4 regions of the Hylemonella sp. W303a genome follow, and region 4 is predicted to be linked to each of the others. Evidence: predicted binding sites of a transcription regulator. Region 4 holds the regulator's gene; each other region holds the start of a gene.
The links. The regulator sigma-54, encoded in region 4, starts transcription at its own class of promoters, with help from an activator protein. The targets are predictions, from matches to a motif close to TGGCANGNAANCTGCTTT.
Positions count from the first base shown of each region.

Region 1: atzF (allophanate hydrolase) is a predicted target of sigma-54. The motif match lies at 1,654-1,671, and genes of this name have one in related genera.
Region 2: ACLBKS_RS05550 (DUF2126 domain-containing protein) is a predicted target of sigma-54. The motif match lies at 1,889-1,906, and genes of this name have one in related genera.
Region 3: glnK (P-II family nitrogen regulator) is a predicted target of sigma-54. The motif match lies at 1,665-1,682, and genes of this name have one in related genera.

Region 1 is NZ_JBKFDG010000005.1:236,549-240,099, reverse strand. It holds gene atzF (allophanate hydrolase) at 1-1,622, opposite strand, end outside; gene ACLBKS_RS11610 (methyl-accepting chemotaxis protein) at 2,069-3,551, shown strand, end outside.
Region 2 is NZ_JBKFDG010000002.1:412,154-415,704, reverse strand. It holds gene ACLBKS_RS05550 (DUF2126 domain-containing protein) at 1-1,786, opposite strand, end outside; gene ACLBKS_RS05545 (circularly permuted type 2 ATP-grasp protein) at 2,129-3,551, shown strand, end outside.
Region 3 is NZ_JBKFDG010000004.1:358,947-362,497, forward strand. It holds gene ACLBKS_RS10090 (YifB family Mg chelatase-like AAA ATPase) at 1-1,374, opposite strand, end outside; gene glnK (P-II family nitrogen regulator) at 1,745-2,083, shown strand; gene ACLBKS_RS10100 (ammonium transporter) at 2,118-3,551, shown strand, end outside.
Region 4 is NZ_JBKFDG010000004.1:14,186-17,736, reverse strand. It holds gene ACLBKS_RS08555 (class I SAM-dependent RNA methyltransferase) at 1-974, opposite strand, end outside; gene rpoN (RNA polymerase factor sigma-54) at 994-2,664, opposite strand; gene lptB (LPS export ABC transporter ATP-binding protein) at 2,780-3,551, opposite strand, start outside.

The DNA of each region.
Region 1 (3,551 bases), on a different contig from region 4:
AGCGTCAGCGTGCCAATGCCCAAGGGCGCAGGCACGAGGGCGACGAAGGAGCCGTAGTGCTCGATCGGCATCTCCCAAACCTCGACCGCGATGCGTGCGCCCTGCCCATCGGCCACGCGTTGCAGGCCGGGCTTGGGCGGCACGGTGCCAGGCAAGGCATAAAGCCGGTAGCAAGGCGCCGTCGTGGTCTGCGAGAGCAGTCGAGCGCCACGTTCGGTGAGTTGGACGTTGAGGGGCATGCCGGACAGGTGCGCGCCCACAACGGCCACGCGCACCATCGACGCGGCGGTTTGGGTTTGGATGCCCGGGATGGGCGTCGGCGCGGGCAGGGGCTCGCCCGTCGCCCCTTGCGTCAGGCCCGTGGCGTGGTGGTAGCGTTGGCCCAGCTCAGCGAGCTGCCAGTCGCTGCCGCAGGGGCCGATCAGCGTGATGCCGAACGGAAGGCCATCGGGGCGAATGCTGCTGGGCACGGACAGGGCCGCGTAATCCAGCAGGTTGACGAAGTTGGTGTAGGCGCCCAGGTTGCGGTTGAGCACCACCGGGTCGGCCTGCATCTGCGCGATGGTGTAGTGCGTGGGCGCCGTGGGCACGAGCATCACGTCCATGCCCTGTCCACCCGCTTCTCGCCACTGCGCCGCGGCCTGCTGACCCAAAGCGCGCAAACGGGTTTGAGCGATGCAAAGGTCCGCAGCGTCATAAGAGCGCCCCTGGGCGATGATGCCCCGCACGGGCTCCATCACGTCCGCCTCATGCGTGTCGAAGAAGTCGCGGATGGCGGCATAGCGCTCGGCCACCAGAGCGCTTTCGTACAGCAGCGCCGCCGCCTCGGCGAAGGGTTGGTAAGCGAAGCGCACTTCCACCCCACCCAGCTCGCGCAGACGCGCGCGCGCGCGGTCGAACTCAGCCTCGGCCAGCGTGTCGCCGAAGAAGGTCAGCACGTCGGGCACGCCAAAGCGGAAGGTGTTGGGGAAAGGCCGATCCGCCAACGTCAGCGCGCGGGAATACGGGTCTTCGGCGTCGTGGCCGCGCGCCGCGTCCAACACCTGCGCAGCCAGCCCCACGCTGCGCGCGAAGATGGAAACGCAGTCCACACTCTGCGCGGCCGGCACCACGCCCCGAGCGCTGATCAGTCCTTTGGACGGTTTGAGCCCGACGATGTTGTTCAGGCCAGCCGGTACCCGGCCCGAACCCGCCGTGTCAGTGCCCAGGGCAAAGTCCACCTGGCCCGTCGCCACCACATAGGCCGAGCCGGAACTGGAACCACCAGAGACATAAGCCGGGTCGAAGGCATTGGGCACCGCGCCCCAGGGCGAACGTGTGCCGTTCAGCCCGCACGCAAACTGGTCCAGGTTGGTCTTGCCCGCCAAGGATGCACCGGCATCGAGCAGCTTACGCACCACGGTAGCGTGAGCCGACGGCGTGCGCGCGAAAGCAGCACAGGCGGCTGTGGTGGGCAGACCCGCCGCGTCGATGTTGTCTTTCACAGCGAAGCGTATCCCCCGCAAGGGGCCCGCCGCCGCGCCTGGCAAGGGTGTTTCGCAGCGGCTTATCCAGGCGCGCGCAGCCTCCAACGGAGTTGGAGCGGGGTTGGAATCTGAGTCAGGAGTAGGAGGGTGCACCATGGAGCCGCAATTCATCTTGTATACATGAAAACATGCAACATGCATGCCAAGCCATGGCCGGCACAAGTGGCGACGCAGAGCAAACGGCTGGACAACCGGCCATTTGCTCGCGCATTTGCAGTGAATTTTTCACGCTATGGCTTGACGCGTGCCCACGGAATCGGCAAAGGAGGCGCCGCCGCACCCTTGAATGGCTAAATTAGCGCCTTGCGCTTTGACGCTTTGAATCCGGCTGCGTTTTACTTCGCTGCCCAGCCCAATTGGAAGCGTCGTGGTCGGCATCTCGGACCGTGGCCATGGCCAGGAAACCGCGCAAGTGGTCGCCTGGGCGCATGGCGTTCCACGGGTCACGGCTGGCGTTGGGTTGTCGCGCGCTTTCAACGTCAGCGTGCGCTGTGGCCTTTCATGGATCAGGATCTCTCTCAAAACCACTCTGAGGAAACATCGTGAACGCTCTGAAGAACATGCGCATTGGCGCCAGGCTGGGCCTGGGATTCGGCGTGATCCTGGTTCTGCTCGCGGTGGTCTCGCTGCTGGGCATCAGCCGCATGGCGCAGGTCTACACGGAACTGCAAGCCATCACCGATGAGAACAACGAGAAAGTGAAGCTGACCGAGAACATGAGCGAGACCATCACGCACATCGGTGCGCTGGCGCGTGACGTGGTGCTCCAGACGGAAGAAGCGGGCATGCGCGCCGCGCACAAGAGTCTGCTCGACACGCGCAAGGATTACTCCAAACTGGAAGCTGACCTTGCCAAGATGCTGGAAAGTCTGGCCAGCACGAGCCCCCGTGAAAAAGAGGCGCTCGCCAAAACCCGCACGCTCAGGGCTCGGGCCGAGGCCATCACGGACAAGGTCGTGGAACTTGGCCTCGCCAACGACAATGTAGAAGCCACGCAGATCCTGACGCGCGACGCGCTGCCCGCCCAGCGCGACTGGCAAGCAGCGGTGGATGAGCTGGCCAACTTTGAGTACCAGGCCAGCGACGACGCGGAGGTGCGTGCCAAGGGGGTTTACGACACGGCCATGGCTTCCATCATCGCGTTGACCACCATCGCGATCTTGCTGGGTGTCTTCGTCGCCTTCGTGATCACGCGCTCCATCACGGCCCCCGTCGGGCGAGCCGTGACGCTGGCCGAAACCGTGGCCGCAGGCGATCTGTCGAGCCGGGTCGTGGTGGAGGGCAAGGACGAAACCGCGCAGTTGCTGCGCTCACTGGCACACATGCAGGAAAACCTGTCCCGGGTGGTGAGCACGGTGCGCGTGGGGTCCGAGTCGGTGGCCACGGCCAGCGCCGAAATCGCGCAGGGCAACCAAGACCTGAGCGCGCGCACCGAGACCCAAGCCAGCTCCTTGGAAGAAACGGCCGCATCGATGGAGGAACTGTCCTCCACCGTCACCCAGAACGCCGACAACGCGCGCCAAGCCAACCAGCTCGCTCAAAGCGCATCGTCCGTCGCGGTGGAGGGTGGCGAGGTGGTCTCGCAAGTGATCGAGACCATGCGAGGCATCAGTGACGCGAGCAAGAAGATCGCCGACATCATCAGCGTGATTGACGGCATCGCTTTCCAGACCAACATCCTCGCCTTGAACGCGGCGGTGGAGGCGGCACGAGCGGGCGAGCAGGGCCGCGGCTTCGCCGTGGTGGCGGGTGAGGTGCGCAATCTGGCCCAGCGCAGCGCCGAAGCCGCCAAGGAGATCAAGACCCTGATCACGGACAGCGTGCACCGGGTCGAGGCGGGAACCACCCTGGTGGACCAAGCGGGCAACAAGATGTCGGAAATCGTTCAGGGCATCAAGCGCGTGACGGACCTGGTGGGCGACATCAGCGCGGCCAGCACCGAGCAAAGCCAAGGCGTTGCCCAGGTCGGCGAAGCGGTGCAACAGATGGACCAGGTGACGCAACAGAATGCGGCCTTGGTGGAGC
Region 2 (3,551 bases), on a different contig from region 4:
CGCCCGCTACTGAGCCACTCAGCTTGCGCGCTGTGTACTGCGCGCGAATTTCCGCGGCTCGCTGCAGAGGCGGGCGCGGGTCGTAGGGGTCTTGTTGGATGACCCACGGATAGTCGCCCTCTCCCACCCAGGGCAGAGAGTCCAGCGGTAGGCGATACCCCATGGCCGAGTCTCCCGGCACAAGGTACATGCGCTCATCTCTAAAGAACCAAGGGCCGGTGCTCCAACGTGAACCGCCCAGCGTCGGGCCCGCGCCGGCCTGCAAGGGGAGTGCGTAACCCACCACAGCGTCCAATTTCTGGCTGAAGACCCGCCGCAGCCGTTGGCGTTCCAGTTCGTCGTCCAGCCGGGCGTGAAAGGGATCCACATTGACCGGAAGGCGCCGCTCGCGCCACAGGTAGTACCACGTGTCTTCGTAGCCGGGCTGAATATAACGAGTGTTCAGCCCCAGCTTGCTGGCCAGGGTGTGGGTGAAGAGTTGGGCGTCTTCACTGCTGTATTGACCCGGAGATCGTTCGTCGGCGAACAAGCCTGGGTCGTGCCAGATGGGCTCGCCATCTGCCCGCCAGCAAATGGAGAGCGCCCAGCGCGGCAACTGCTCACCCGGGTACCACTTGCCTTGTCCGAAATGAAGAAAACCGCCTTGCCCGTATTCGGTGCGCAATTTGTGCACCAACTCGGTGGCGTAGCCACGTTTGGTTGGACCGAGTGCATCGGTGTTCCATTCGGGTGCATCCCGATCACTGGTGGCGACGAAAGTGGGTTCGCCGCCCATCGTCAGGCGCACATCGCCGGCCTGTAGCTGGCTCTCCACCTGTTCTCCCAGGGCCATGATGGCGGCCCACTGTGCGTCGGTGTAGGGCTTGGTGACGCGAGGAGACTCATGGATGCGCGTGACCTGCATGTGGTGCGAAAACTCGACGTCTGCCTCGTCCCCCTCGCTGGCGGGGGCCGCCACCGAAAACATGCCTTCGATGGGCGCGGCGCCCGACGGTTGCGGGGTGCAGGCCAGGGGAATGTGACCCTCGCCCGCCATCAGACCACTGGTGGGGTCCAGACCGATCCAGCCCGCGCCCGGCAGATACACCTCGCACCAGGCATGCAGGTCTGTGAAGTCCACCGTGGTGCCGCTGGGACCGTCGATGGCTTTCACGTCGGGCGTCAGTTGGATCAGGTAACCCGAGACAAAACGTGCCGCCAAGCCGCAATGCCTGAGCAGGTTGACCAGCAGCCAGCCGGAATCGCGGCAGGAGCCGCTGGCCTTGCGCAAGGTCTCTTCGGGTGTCTGCACGCCAGGCTCCAGCCGGATGAGGTACTGGATGTCGGTTTGCAGTTTCTGGTTGAGCGCGACCAGGAAATCCACCGTGCGACGTTTTCGCAAATCAATGCCATCCAGATACTGCTTCAGCAGCGGCGTGAGTGGCGCCGCCACCAAGTAGGGCGCCAGCTCCTCACGCAAGGCTGGGTTGTAGCTGAAAGGAAAATGTTCTGCCTCGGGCTCCAAGAAGAAGTCGAAGGGGTTGTAGACCGCCATCTCGACCACCAGATCGATCGCGACTTGAAACTCTCGTGTCTTCTCCGGAAAAACCAGCCGAGCCTGGTAGTTCGCGAAGGGGTCCTGCTGCCAGTTGATGAAGTGTTGGGCTGGTTCAACCCGCAGCGAATACGAGATGATCTTGCTGCGGCAATGGGGTGCGGGCCTTAGCCGCACAGTCTGCGGACCCAGTTGTACCGGACGGTCGTACTTGTAGTGGGTGACGTGCTGGAGTGCGGCGTGGATGGACATGGCGCGATGAGTGCGGGGAGGGTGGAGGCTCGTTGCTGAGCCGTGCGTGGCGGCAGATGACGGAGAGTGAAGTATTCAATCCCGGTGCGGTTTGATGAGCTTATAGCAAGAGCTGAGCCAAAGGCCCAGGCATGCGAACGCGCCTCATCCGAGGCCCCTATTCGGGGGGTAGGCCCGGAATTTGCTGGTACCCTTGTGCTCAGCTCATGCAAAAGCCGTTGCAGGCAGCGGAGTGCGGACCGTTGGCGCGGCGTGGCTGCGGCAACGTCTGAAACCCATGACTGCAAGCTGTGGCGTGGGCATGACCGGAAGATCGGAAAGACCAGAACAAGGCTAGGCCGCATGTTGAAGTTTGACGAGATGTACCTGGAGTCCGGCACGTTGGCTGCTGGCTTGATGAAGCAGGGTGGCGCCTCGGGCGCGCAGTTCATGACTCAAGGCGCTGCCAGCGATATTCGTGCGCACTATCAGGCGTATGCGCAGTGGCTCTCAGCCCAGAGCCCTGATGCGATGAAAGCCCGGCGCGAAGAAGCCGAAATGATCTTTCGGCGCGTCGGCATCACTTTCGCGGTCTACGGCGACAAGGACGAGGACGGATCGGGGACAGAACGGCTGATCCCCTTTGACTTGATTCCTCGCATCATTCCCGCTGCCGAGTGGAGCGGCATGGAGCGTGGCCTGGCGCAGCGTGTGACGGCCCTCAATCGCTTCATCCATGACGTCTACCATGACCAGGAAATCCTGCGCGCCGGCGTGATTCCGGCTGAGCAGATCCTGCACAACGCGCAGTACCGTCCCCAGATGATGGGGGTGCATGTGCCCAACGACATCTACTCTCACATCAGCGGCGTCGACATCGTGCGTGCGCCTGATGCCGATGGCGTGGGCCAGTACTACGTGCTGGAAGACAATCTGCGCGTACCCAGTGGCGTCAGCTACATGATCGAAGACCGCAAGATGATGATGCGGCTCTTCCCCGAGCTGTTCAACGCGCACCGCGTCGCGCCAGTCGAACACTACCCAGACCTGCTGCTGGAAACCCTGCGCGCGTCCGCCCCCGACACCACGGGCGAGCCCACCGTGGTCGTGCTCACGCCCGGCATGTACAACAGCGCCTACTTTGAGCATGCCTTTTTGGCGCAGCAAATGGGCGTAGAACTGGTGCAGGGGCAGGATCTGTTCGTGCGCGATGGTTTTGTCTACATGCGAACCACGCGTGGCCCCAAGCGCGTGGACGTGATCTACCGTCGGCTTGACGACGACTTCCTGGACCCGCATGTGTTCCGCGCGGATTCGACCTTGGGGTGCGCCGGGTTGATGGAGGCTTACTGTGCGGGCCACGTGACCCTGTGCAATGCCGTGGGCACGGGTGTGGCGGACGACAAGTCCATCTACCCGTATGTGCCCGCGATGATCGAGTTTTACCTCGGCGAGAAACCCATCCTCAACAACGTGCCCACCTACATGTGCCGCAAGCCCGAGGATTTGAAATACGTGTTGGCCAACCTCAAGGATTTGGTGGTCAAGGAGGTGCATGGCGCGGGCGGCTACGGCATGTTGGTCGGGCCAGCCTCGACTCGGCAGCAGATCGAGGACTTCGCGCGCGTGCTCAAGGAGAAACCGGGCAACTACATCGCGCAGCCCACGCTGTCTTTGTCGACTTGCCCGACATTCGTCGAGAGCGGTATCGCCCCACGGCACATTGACTTGCGGCCCTTCGTGCTGACGGGCAAGACCGTGCAGATGGTGGCGGGTGGCTTGACCC
Region 3 (3,551 bases), 340 kb from region 4:
GAAGCCCAGAGCGTTGTCGTCAGCCTGTGCATGGCGCTCCAACTCCTGCGGCCCCAGATCTTGGTTGATCCGGCCTTGGCGAGCCTGGGCCAGTGCGCGCGCGGCGACGCAGCGCGCACGCACGGTGGCGGAAGATTCGGTGGCACCCCCGCCCAGCAGTTCGCCGGGAGGCAGGGCGGTCACGCCCACATGCAAATCGATGCGGTCCAGCAGCGGCCCGGACAAGCGCGCTTGGTAACGCGTGATCTGGTCGGGCGTGCACCGGCAAGACCGCGTGCCGCTGCCCAGGTGGCCGCAAGGGCACGGGTTCATGGCCGCGACAAGCTGGAAGCGCGCGGGAAACTCCGCCTGCCGCGCGGCGCGGGCAATGCGGATGCGCCCGGTCTCCAAAGGTTCGCGCAGTGCTTCCAATGCGCTGCGCGAGGTCTCGGGTAGCTCATCGAGAAACAACACGCCGTGGTGCGCGAGCGAGATTTCCCCGGGTTTCGGGGGCACGCCGCCCCCGACCAGGGCCACTGCGCTGGCCGTGTGGTGCGGGCGCAGCGTGGGCCGCTGGCCCCAGCGCTCCAAGGTGAAGCGTCCGGCCAGACTGAGCAGGGCCGCGCTTTCCAGCGCTTCGTCCGTGTTCATCGGTGGCAAGAGGCCCGCCAGACGTTCGGCCAGCATGGACTTGCCCGTGCCGGGCGGGCCACTCAGCAGCAGGCTGTGGCCACCGGCCGCGGCGATTTCCAGCGCGCGCTTGGGCCCCGCCTGGCCCTTGACCTCGGCCAGATCGGGCCCGGCCACCAGGGCCTGCGGCAGCGCGGGGCGTGCCTGGCGACTCCAGCCCGCATCGTCGGCTTGCTGCGGGGGCACGCCGTCCGCGGGCAGGAACTGCCGCACCACGTCCAGCACATGCACAGCGCGGTAGATTTCGGTGTCGGGTGCGAGCGCGGCTTCCTCCGCGCTGCCCGGTGGCAGCACCAGACGGGTGGTTTGCCCGCGCAAGGCCAGGGCCATGGCCAGCGCGCCGCGCACCGGGCGCAGCTCGCCCGACAGCGAGAGCTCTCCAGCAAACTCGTAAGCGGCCAAGGCCACGCCGTCGATTTGCCCGCTGGCGGCCAGCAGGCCCAGGGCGATGGGCAGGTCGAAGCGCCCGGAATCCTTGGGCAGATCGGCGGGGGCGAGGTTGACCGTGATGCGGCGGTCATGGGGGAACACCAGGCCGCTGTGCAGCAGGGCGGCACGCACCCGTTCGCGCGCTTCCTTGACCTCGGTTTCTGCCAATCCGACCAGCGTGAAGCTCGGCAAACCGGGCGCCAGATGCACTTCCACGCTCACCGCCGCCGCCTCCAGCCCCCGCAGCGCCCGACTGCGCACCAAAGAGAGGCTCATCCCAAACTCCTTAAAACGGTGCAGGCCTGGGGCGGTAGGGCAAAAGCCGGTGCGTAATCCCCGGCGAAATAGCCCGGGGCTGGGATGTGCTGTGAATATTCGCACACTATTGGTGCAATTTGTTGGGTAACACCGGGCATGGAGCGTGCGAAGGTGAGGAGTCGGATTGACAGGACGAATGGAAGGGAAATGATCAAGCCCGGTGATCGAAACCGGGACCCGGTCATGCATGTGGGGAAAAACCACAGTCCCGGACGAGAGCTGACCAGGGAAACGACACCGCGGCAAGGTGGCACGTTCCTTGCAAATCCACACTACCGTCTGGCGTTTGCCGCGCGCAGCCGGGCTTGATTTCAAACCAGGAGAACGCATGAAACTCGTTACCGCCATCATCAAACCCTTCAAGCTCGACGAGGTGCGTGAGGGCCTCTCGGCGATCGGGGTGCAAGGCATCACCGTGACCGAGGTCAAGGGCTTCGGCCGTCAGAAGGGCCATACCGAGCTGTACCGCGGCGCGGAGTACGTCGTGGACTTTCTTCCCAAGGTCAAGATCGAGGCCGCCGTCGCCGACGAGCTGGTCGAGCGCGTGATCGAAGCCATCGAAGGGTCTGCCCGCACCGGCAAGATCGGCGACGGCAAGATCTTCGTGTATGACCTGGAGCAGGTTGTCCGTATCCGTACTGGTGAAACCGGTAAGGAAGCGCTCTGAGATCCATCCACTTAAGAGACCAAGAGAAACTCCCATGAAAAAACTACTCCTCTCACTCGTCGTGGGGCTGGGCCTGCTGGCTGGCTCCGTGAGCTGGGCGCAGACTGCCGCCCCGGCCGCCGAGGCTGCGCCTGCCGCCGCTGCCGCCGCGCCTGCTGCTGCAGCACCCGCCGCCGCTGCACCGGCACCGTCCGCCAACAAGGGCGACACCGCCTGGATGACGGTGGCCACCGCGCTCGTGATCTTCATGACGATCCCCGGCCTGGCCCTGTTCTACGGCGGCCTGGTGCGCAGCAAGAACATGCTGTCCGTGCTGATGCAAGTCTTCGTCGTGACCTGCCTGATTTATGTGCTGTGGGTGATCTACGGATACACCTTGGCCTTCGGTGGCGATGGTGCCTTCTACGGAACGTTTGACAAACTCTTCCTCAAGGGCGTGACGACCGAGTCGCTCGCGGCCACCTTCAGCAAGGGCGTCTACATCCCTGAACTGACGTTCGTTGCCTTCCAGGCCACGTTCGCGGCCATCACCTGCGCGCTGATCGTCGGCGCCTTCGCCGAGCGCATCAAGTTCTCCGCCGTGCTGCTGTTCTGCGTGATCTGGTTCACCTTCAGCTACCTGCCGACGGCGCACATGGTCTGGTATTGGGCCGGTCCGGACGCGATCACCGATGCGGCTTCGCTGGACAAGGTGGTTGCTGGCGCTGGCTTGCTGTGGGCCAAGGGCGCGCTGGACTTCGCGGGCGGTACCGTGGTGCACATCAACGCTGGTGTGGCGGGTCTGGTGGGTGCCTATGTGCTGGGCAAGCGTCTGGGTTTTGGCAAGGAAGCCATGGCCCCGCACAGCCTGACGCTGACCATGGTCGGTGCCGCCATGCTGTGGGTGGGCTGGTTCGGTTTCAACGCCGGTTCCAACCTCGAAGCCAACGGCCTGACTGCTCTGGCTTTCATCAACACGCTGGTCGCTACCGCTGCGGCCACGCTGTCCTGGATCACCGCTGAAGCGCTGTTCAAGGGCAAGGCTTCGATGCTGGGCGCTGCGTCCGGCGCTGTTGCTGGCCTCGTGGCCATCACCCCGGCTTGCGGTTTCGTGGGCGTCATGGGCGCGCTGATCATCGGCCTGCTGGCCGGTCTGGTCTGCCTGTGGGGCGTCACGGGCCTCAAGAAGCTGCTGGGTGCCGATGACGCGCTGGACGTGTTCGGCGTGCACGGCGTGGGCGGCATCCTGGGCGCCCTGCTGACCGGCGTGTTCGCCGCGCCCTCCCTGGGCGGCACGGGCGTGTACGACTACGTCGCCAACAAGGTGGCCGACGGCTACTCGATCGGTGGCCAAGTCTGGATTCAGTTCCAGGGCGTCATCACCACGGTCATCCTGTCGGCTGTGGTCTCCTACATCGCCTACAAGATTGTTGACCTGACCATCGGCCTGCGCGTGAGTGAAGAAGACGAGCGCCAAGGTCTTGACATC
Region 4 (3,551 bases):
GCCACGGCGATGCGCTCGTTGTAGGGCGGATTGAGCAGCAGCACACCCGGCTGGGTGCTGGGGGGCATGCGCTGCAGCGCGTCACCACCCCGGAACTCGATGGCGCTGGCCACGCCCGCGCGCTCGGCGTTGCGCTGGGCGAAGTCCACCATGCGGTGGGCCACGTCGCTGCCGAACACCAGCGGCTCGCGCAAGGGCGTGATGGCCGCTTCCGCCTCGGCCTTGATGCGCTGCCAGGCCGCGGCCTGGAAGGGCAGCAGCCGCTCGAAGCCAAAGCGGCGCTGTCGCCCAGGGGCCATGCGACAGGCGATCTGCGCGGCCTCGATGGCGATGGTGCCGCTGCCGCAGCAGGGGTCGTACAGCGGCAGTGGCCCGGCGCCGGGGTTCCAAACGCCACCCCAGCCGGAGGCCGCCAGCATTGCCGCAGCCAGCGTTTCTTTCAGCGGTGCTTCGCCCTTGTCTTCGCGCCAGCCACGCTTGAACAGCGGTTCCCCCGAGGTGTCGATGTAGAGCGTCACTTGCTCGCGCGTCAGGTGGGCATGGATGCGCGCGTCCGGCCATTGCGTGTCCACGTCCGGGCGCGCACCGCCCTTGGCGCGGAAGCGGTCGGCCACGGCGTCCTTGATGCGAAGCGTGGCGAAGTTCAGGCTCTTGAGCGGGCTGTGCTGCGCGGTCAGCTCGATCTTGAAACTCTGCTGGGCGGTGAACCACAGCTCCCAAGCGACGCTGCTGGCCGCTTCGTAGATGTCTTGTTCGTCGCGGTAGGGGCGGTGAGCCAGTTGGACCAGTACCCGCTGGCTCAAGCGGCTGTGCAGGTTGAGCTTGAGCGCGTCATGCCAGCTGGCCCGCACCCCGACACCGCCACGGCCCTTGCGCAGGGCCTCGCTGGGCGCGCCCGTGATGGCCTGGACCTCGGTTGCGAGGAAATCCTCCACGCCAGCAGCGCAGGGCAGGAAAAGCTGTAGATCATTCATGAGAGGGGAGGCAGGGCGCTCAGAGCGTCTTGCGTAAATTCGCCGGGGCGATCTTCAGCGTCTCGCGGTACTTGGCCACGGTGCGGCGCGCGCATTCGATGCCTTGTTCCTTGAGCATCTCCGACAGCTGGCTGTCGGACAGCGGCTTCTTGGCGTTCTCCGCGCCGACGAACTGCTTGATCAGCGCGCGCACGGCGGTGCTGGAGGCGCTGCTGCCCGATTCAGTGCCGAGGCCCGAGCCGAAGAAGTACTTGAGTTCGTAGGTGCCGAAAGGCGTGGACATGTACTTGGCCGTGGTCACCCGGCTGATGGTGGATTCGTGCAGACCCAGCTCGTCGGCGATTTCGCGCAGCACCAGCGGGCGCATCGCCAATTCACCATGAACGAAGAAATTCTTTTGCCGGTCCACGATGGCATTGGCCACGCGCAGGATGGTGTCAAAGCGCTGTTGGATGTTCTTGATGAACCAGCGCGCTTCCTGCAGGCGCTGCTGCAGCGCGGCATGGCTGCTGGCGTCGCGCGTGCCGCCGCCCGACCCGCGCTGCCCCTTGAGCGCGTTGGCGTAGATGTCGTGCACGCGCAGGCGGGGCATCACGTCGGGGTTGAGCATGACGCGAAAGCGCGCGTTGCTGGCCGTGCCCCCCACGCGCTGCACCAGCACATCGGGCGTGATGATGTGGCGCTCGACGTCCACGAAACGGCGACCCGGCTTGGGCTCCAGCCGCGCAATCAAGGCCAGAGCCTCGCGCGTCAGCGCCTCGCCCGCCGCACCCGAGCCCCCGGTCAGCTGGGTCAGTCGACGCAGATCGCGCCGCGCCAGCAATTCGGGAGCTTGTTCAATCAAGCGCAGCGCCTGAGTCAGCGTTTGCCGTAGCGTGCCGCTGGCGTCTTGTTTCGCCTGTTGTGCGCTCGAGGTCGAAAGGGGGGGCGGCGCGAGGTGCTGCATCTGCTGCTGCAACTGCAGGCGCAGGCATTCGCTCAACGAGCGCGCGCCGACACCCGAAGGTTCCATTTGGTGCAGCAGGCGCAGCGCGATCTGAAAGTGTTCCAGCAGACCTTCCAGTTGCTCGGCGTCGTCGCCCGCCAGACTGGCCGCCAACGTCTCCAGCGAGTCCTCCAAGTAGCCGTCGTCGTTGAGCGACTCGATCAGGAAGAGCAGCGCGGCGCGGTCGGCAGGCGTCAACCGCAAGGCCAAGGCTTGCTGACGCAGGTGGTCTTGCAGGGTTTCGTGCGCGCGTGCCAGTTCGGTGGCGTCGGCTGCGTCGTCGTCGTCCTGCTTGCCGTTGCGCGGGGGAGCGTCGCCGCCCCACTCGCTGTCGTCCGGGGCCAGATCGACGCTGCCGTCCCCTTCCCAGTCGCCGTCGCTGGCCAGATCCACGGTCGTCGCCTCGTCGCTGGCGGCTTCGACGCTCGTCTCATGGATGTGCTCGGAGGGGCCTTCCAGGGGGCCGTTGCTGACCGTGTCGCCGTGATCGTCGTCGTTCACCGGCGGTGTGTCAGCTTGCTCCAGACCAAATGCCTCACGCTCGGCGCTCTCGTCGGCGCGTTCCAGGAACGGGTTTTCGTCCAGCAGTTGCTCCACCTCCTGGTTCAGCTCCAGCGTGGACAGCTGCAGCAGGCGGATGGACTGCTGTAGCTGGGGCGTGAGCGCCAGATGCTGGGAGATGCGCAGCGAGAGGCTTTGCTTCATGCGCTAAACCGTTCTCAAGCGTGCGCCCGCGCGCGCCGCCGGGCCGCCCCAAGGCGCGAAGGCCCCCCAGGGGGCAGCGCAGTGCAGGGAGTGACAAGCATGGGGGCCCACATACTCACATCTTGAAGTTCTCGCCAAGGTACACGCGGCGTACGTCGGCGTTGTTGACGATGTCGGCGGGCGTGCCTTCGGCCAGCACGCGGCCCTCGCTGATGATGTAGGCGTGGTCGCAGATGCCCAGTGTCTCGCGCACGTTGTGGTCGGTGATCAGCACGCCCAGTCCGCGCGACTTCAGGAAGCTGATGATGCGCTGGATCTCGATCACCGCGATGGGGTCGATGCCCGCGAAGGGCTCGTCCAGCAGGATGAAGCGCGGCTGCGTGGCCAAAGCGCGCGCGATTTCCACGCGGCGCCGTTCACCACCCGAAAGCGCCAGCGAGGGCGACAGGCGCAGCTTTTCCACGCGCAGGTCCTGCAGCAGGCTGGTGAGGCGGTGTTCGATCTCGGCGCGCTTCAATCGCTTGCCCTGCTCGTCGTGCTGCAGTTCCAGCACGGCGCGCACGTTGTCCTCGACATTGAGCTTGCGAAAGATCGAGGCTTCCTGGGGCAGATAAGACAGGCCCATGCGCGCGCGCTGGTGGATGGGCATGTGTTCCACGCGCTGGCCATCGATTTCAATGGCGCCCGCGCTGGCGCGCACCAAGCCCACGATCATGTAGAAGCTGGTGGTCTTGCCCGCGCCATTCGGGCCGAGCAAACCCACCACCTCCCCGCGTCGCACGGCGAGTGACACGTCCTTCACGGCTTCGCGGCTGCCATAGAACTTCTTGAGGTTGAGCGCCTCCAGGCGGCTGGCTTGCGCGGGGTCGAACTCGGCGGGGGTGGCT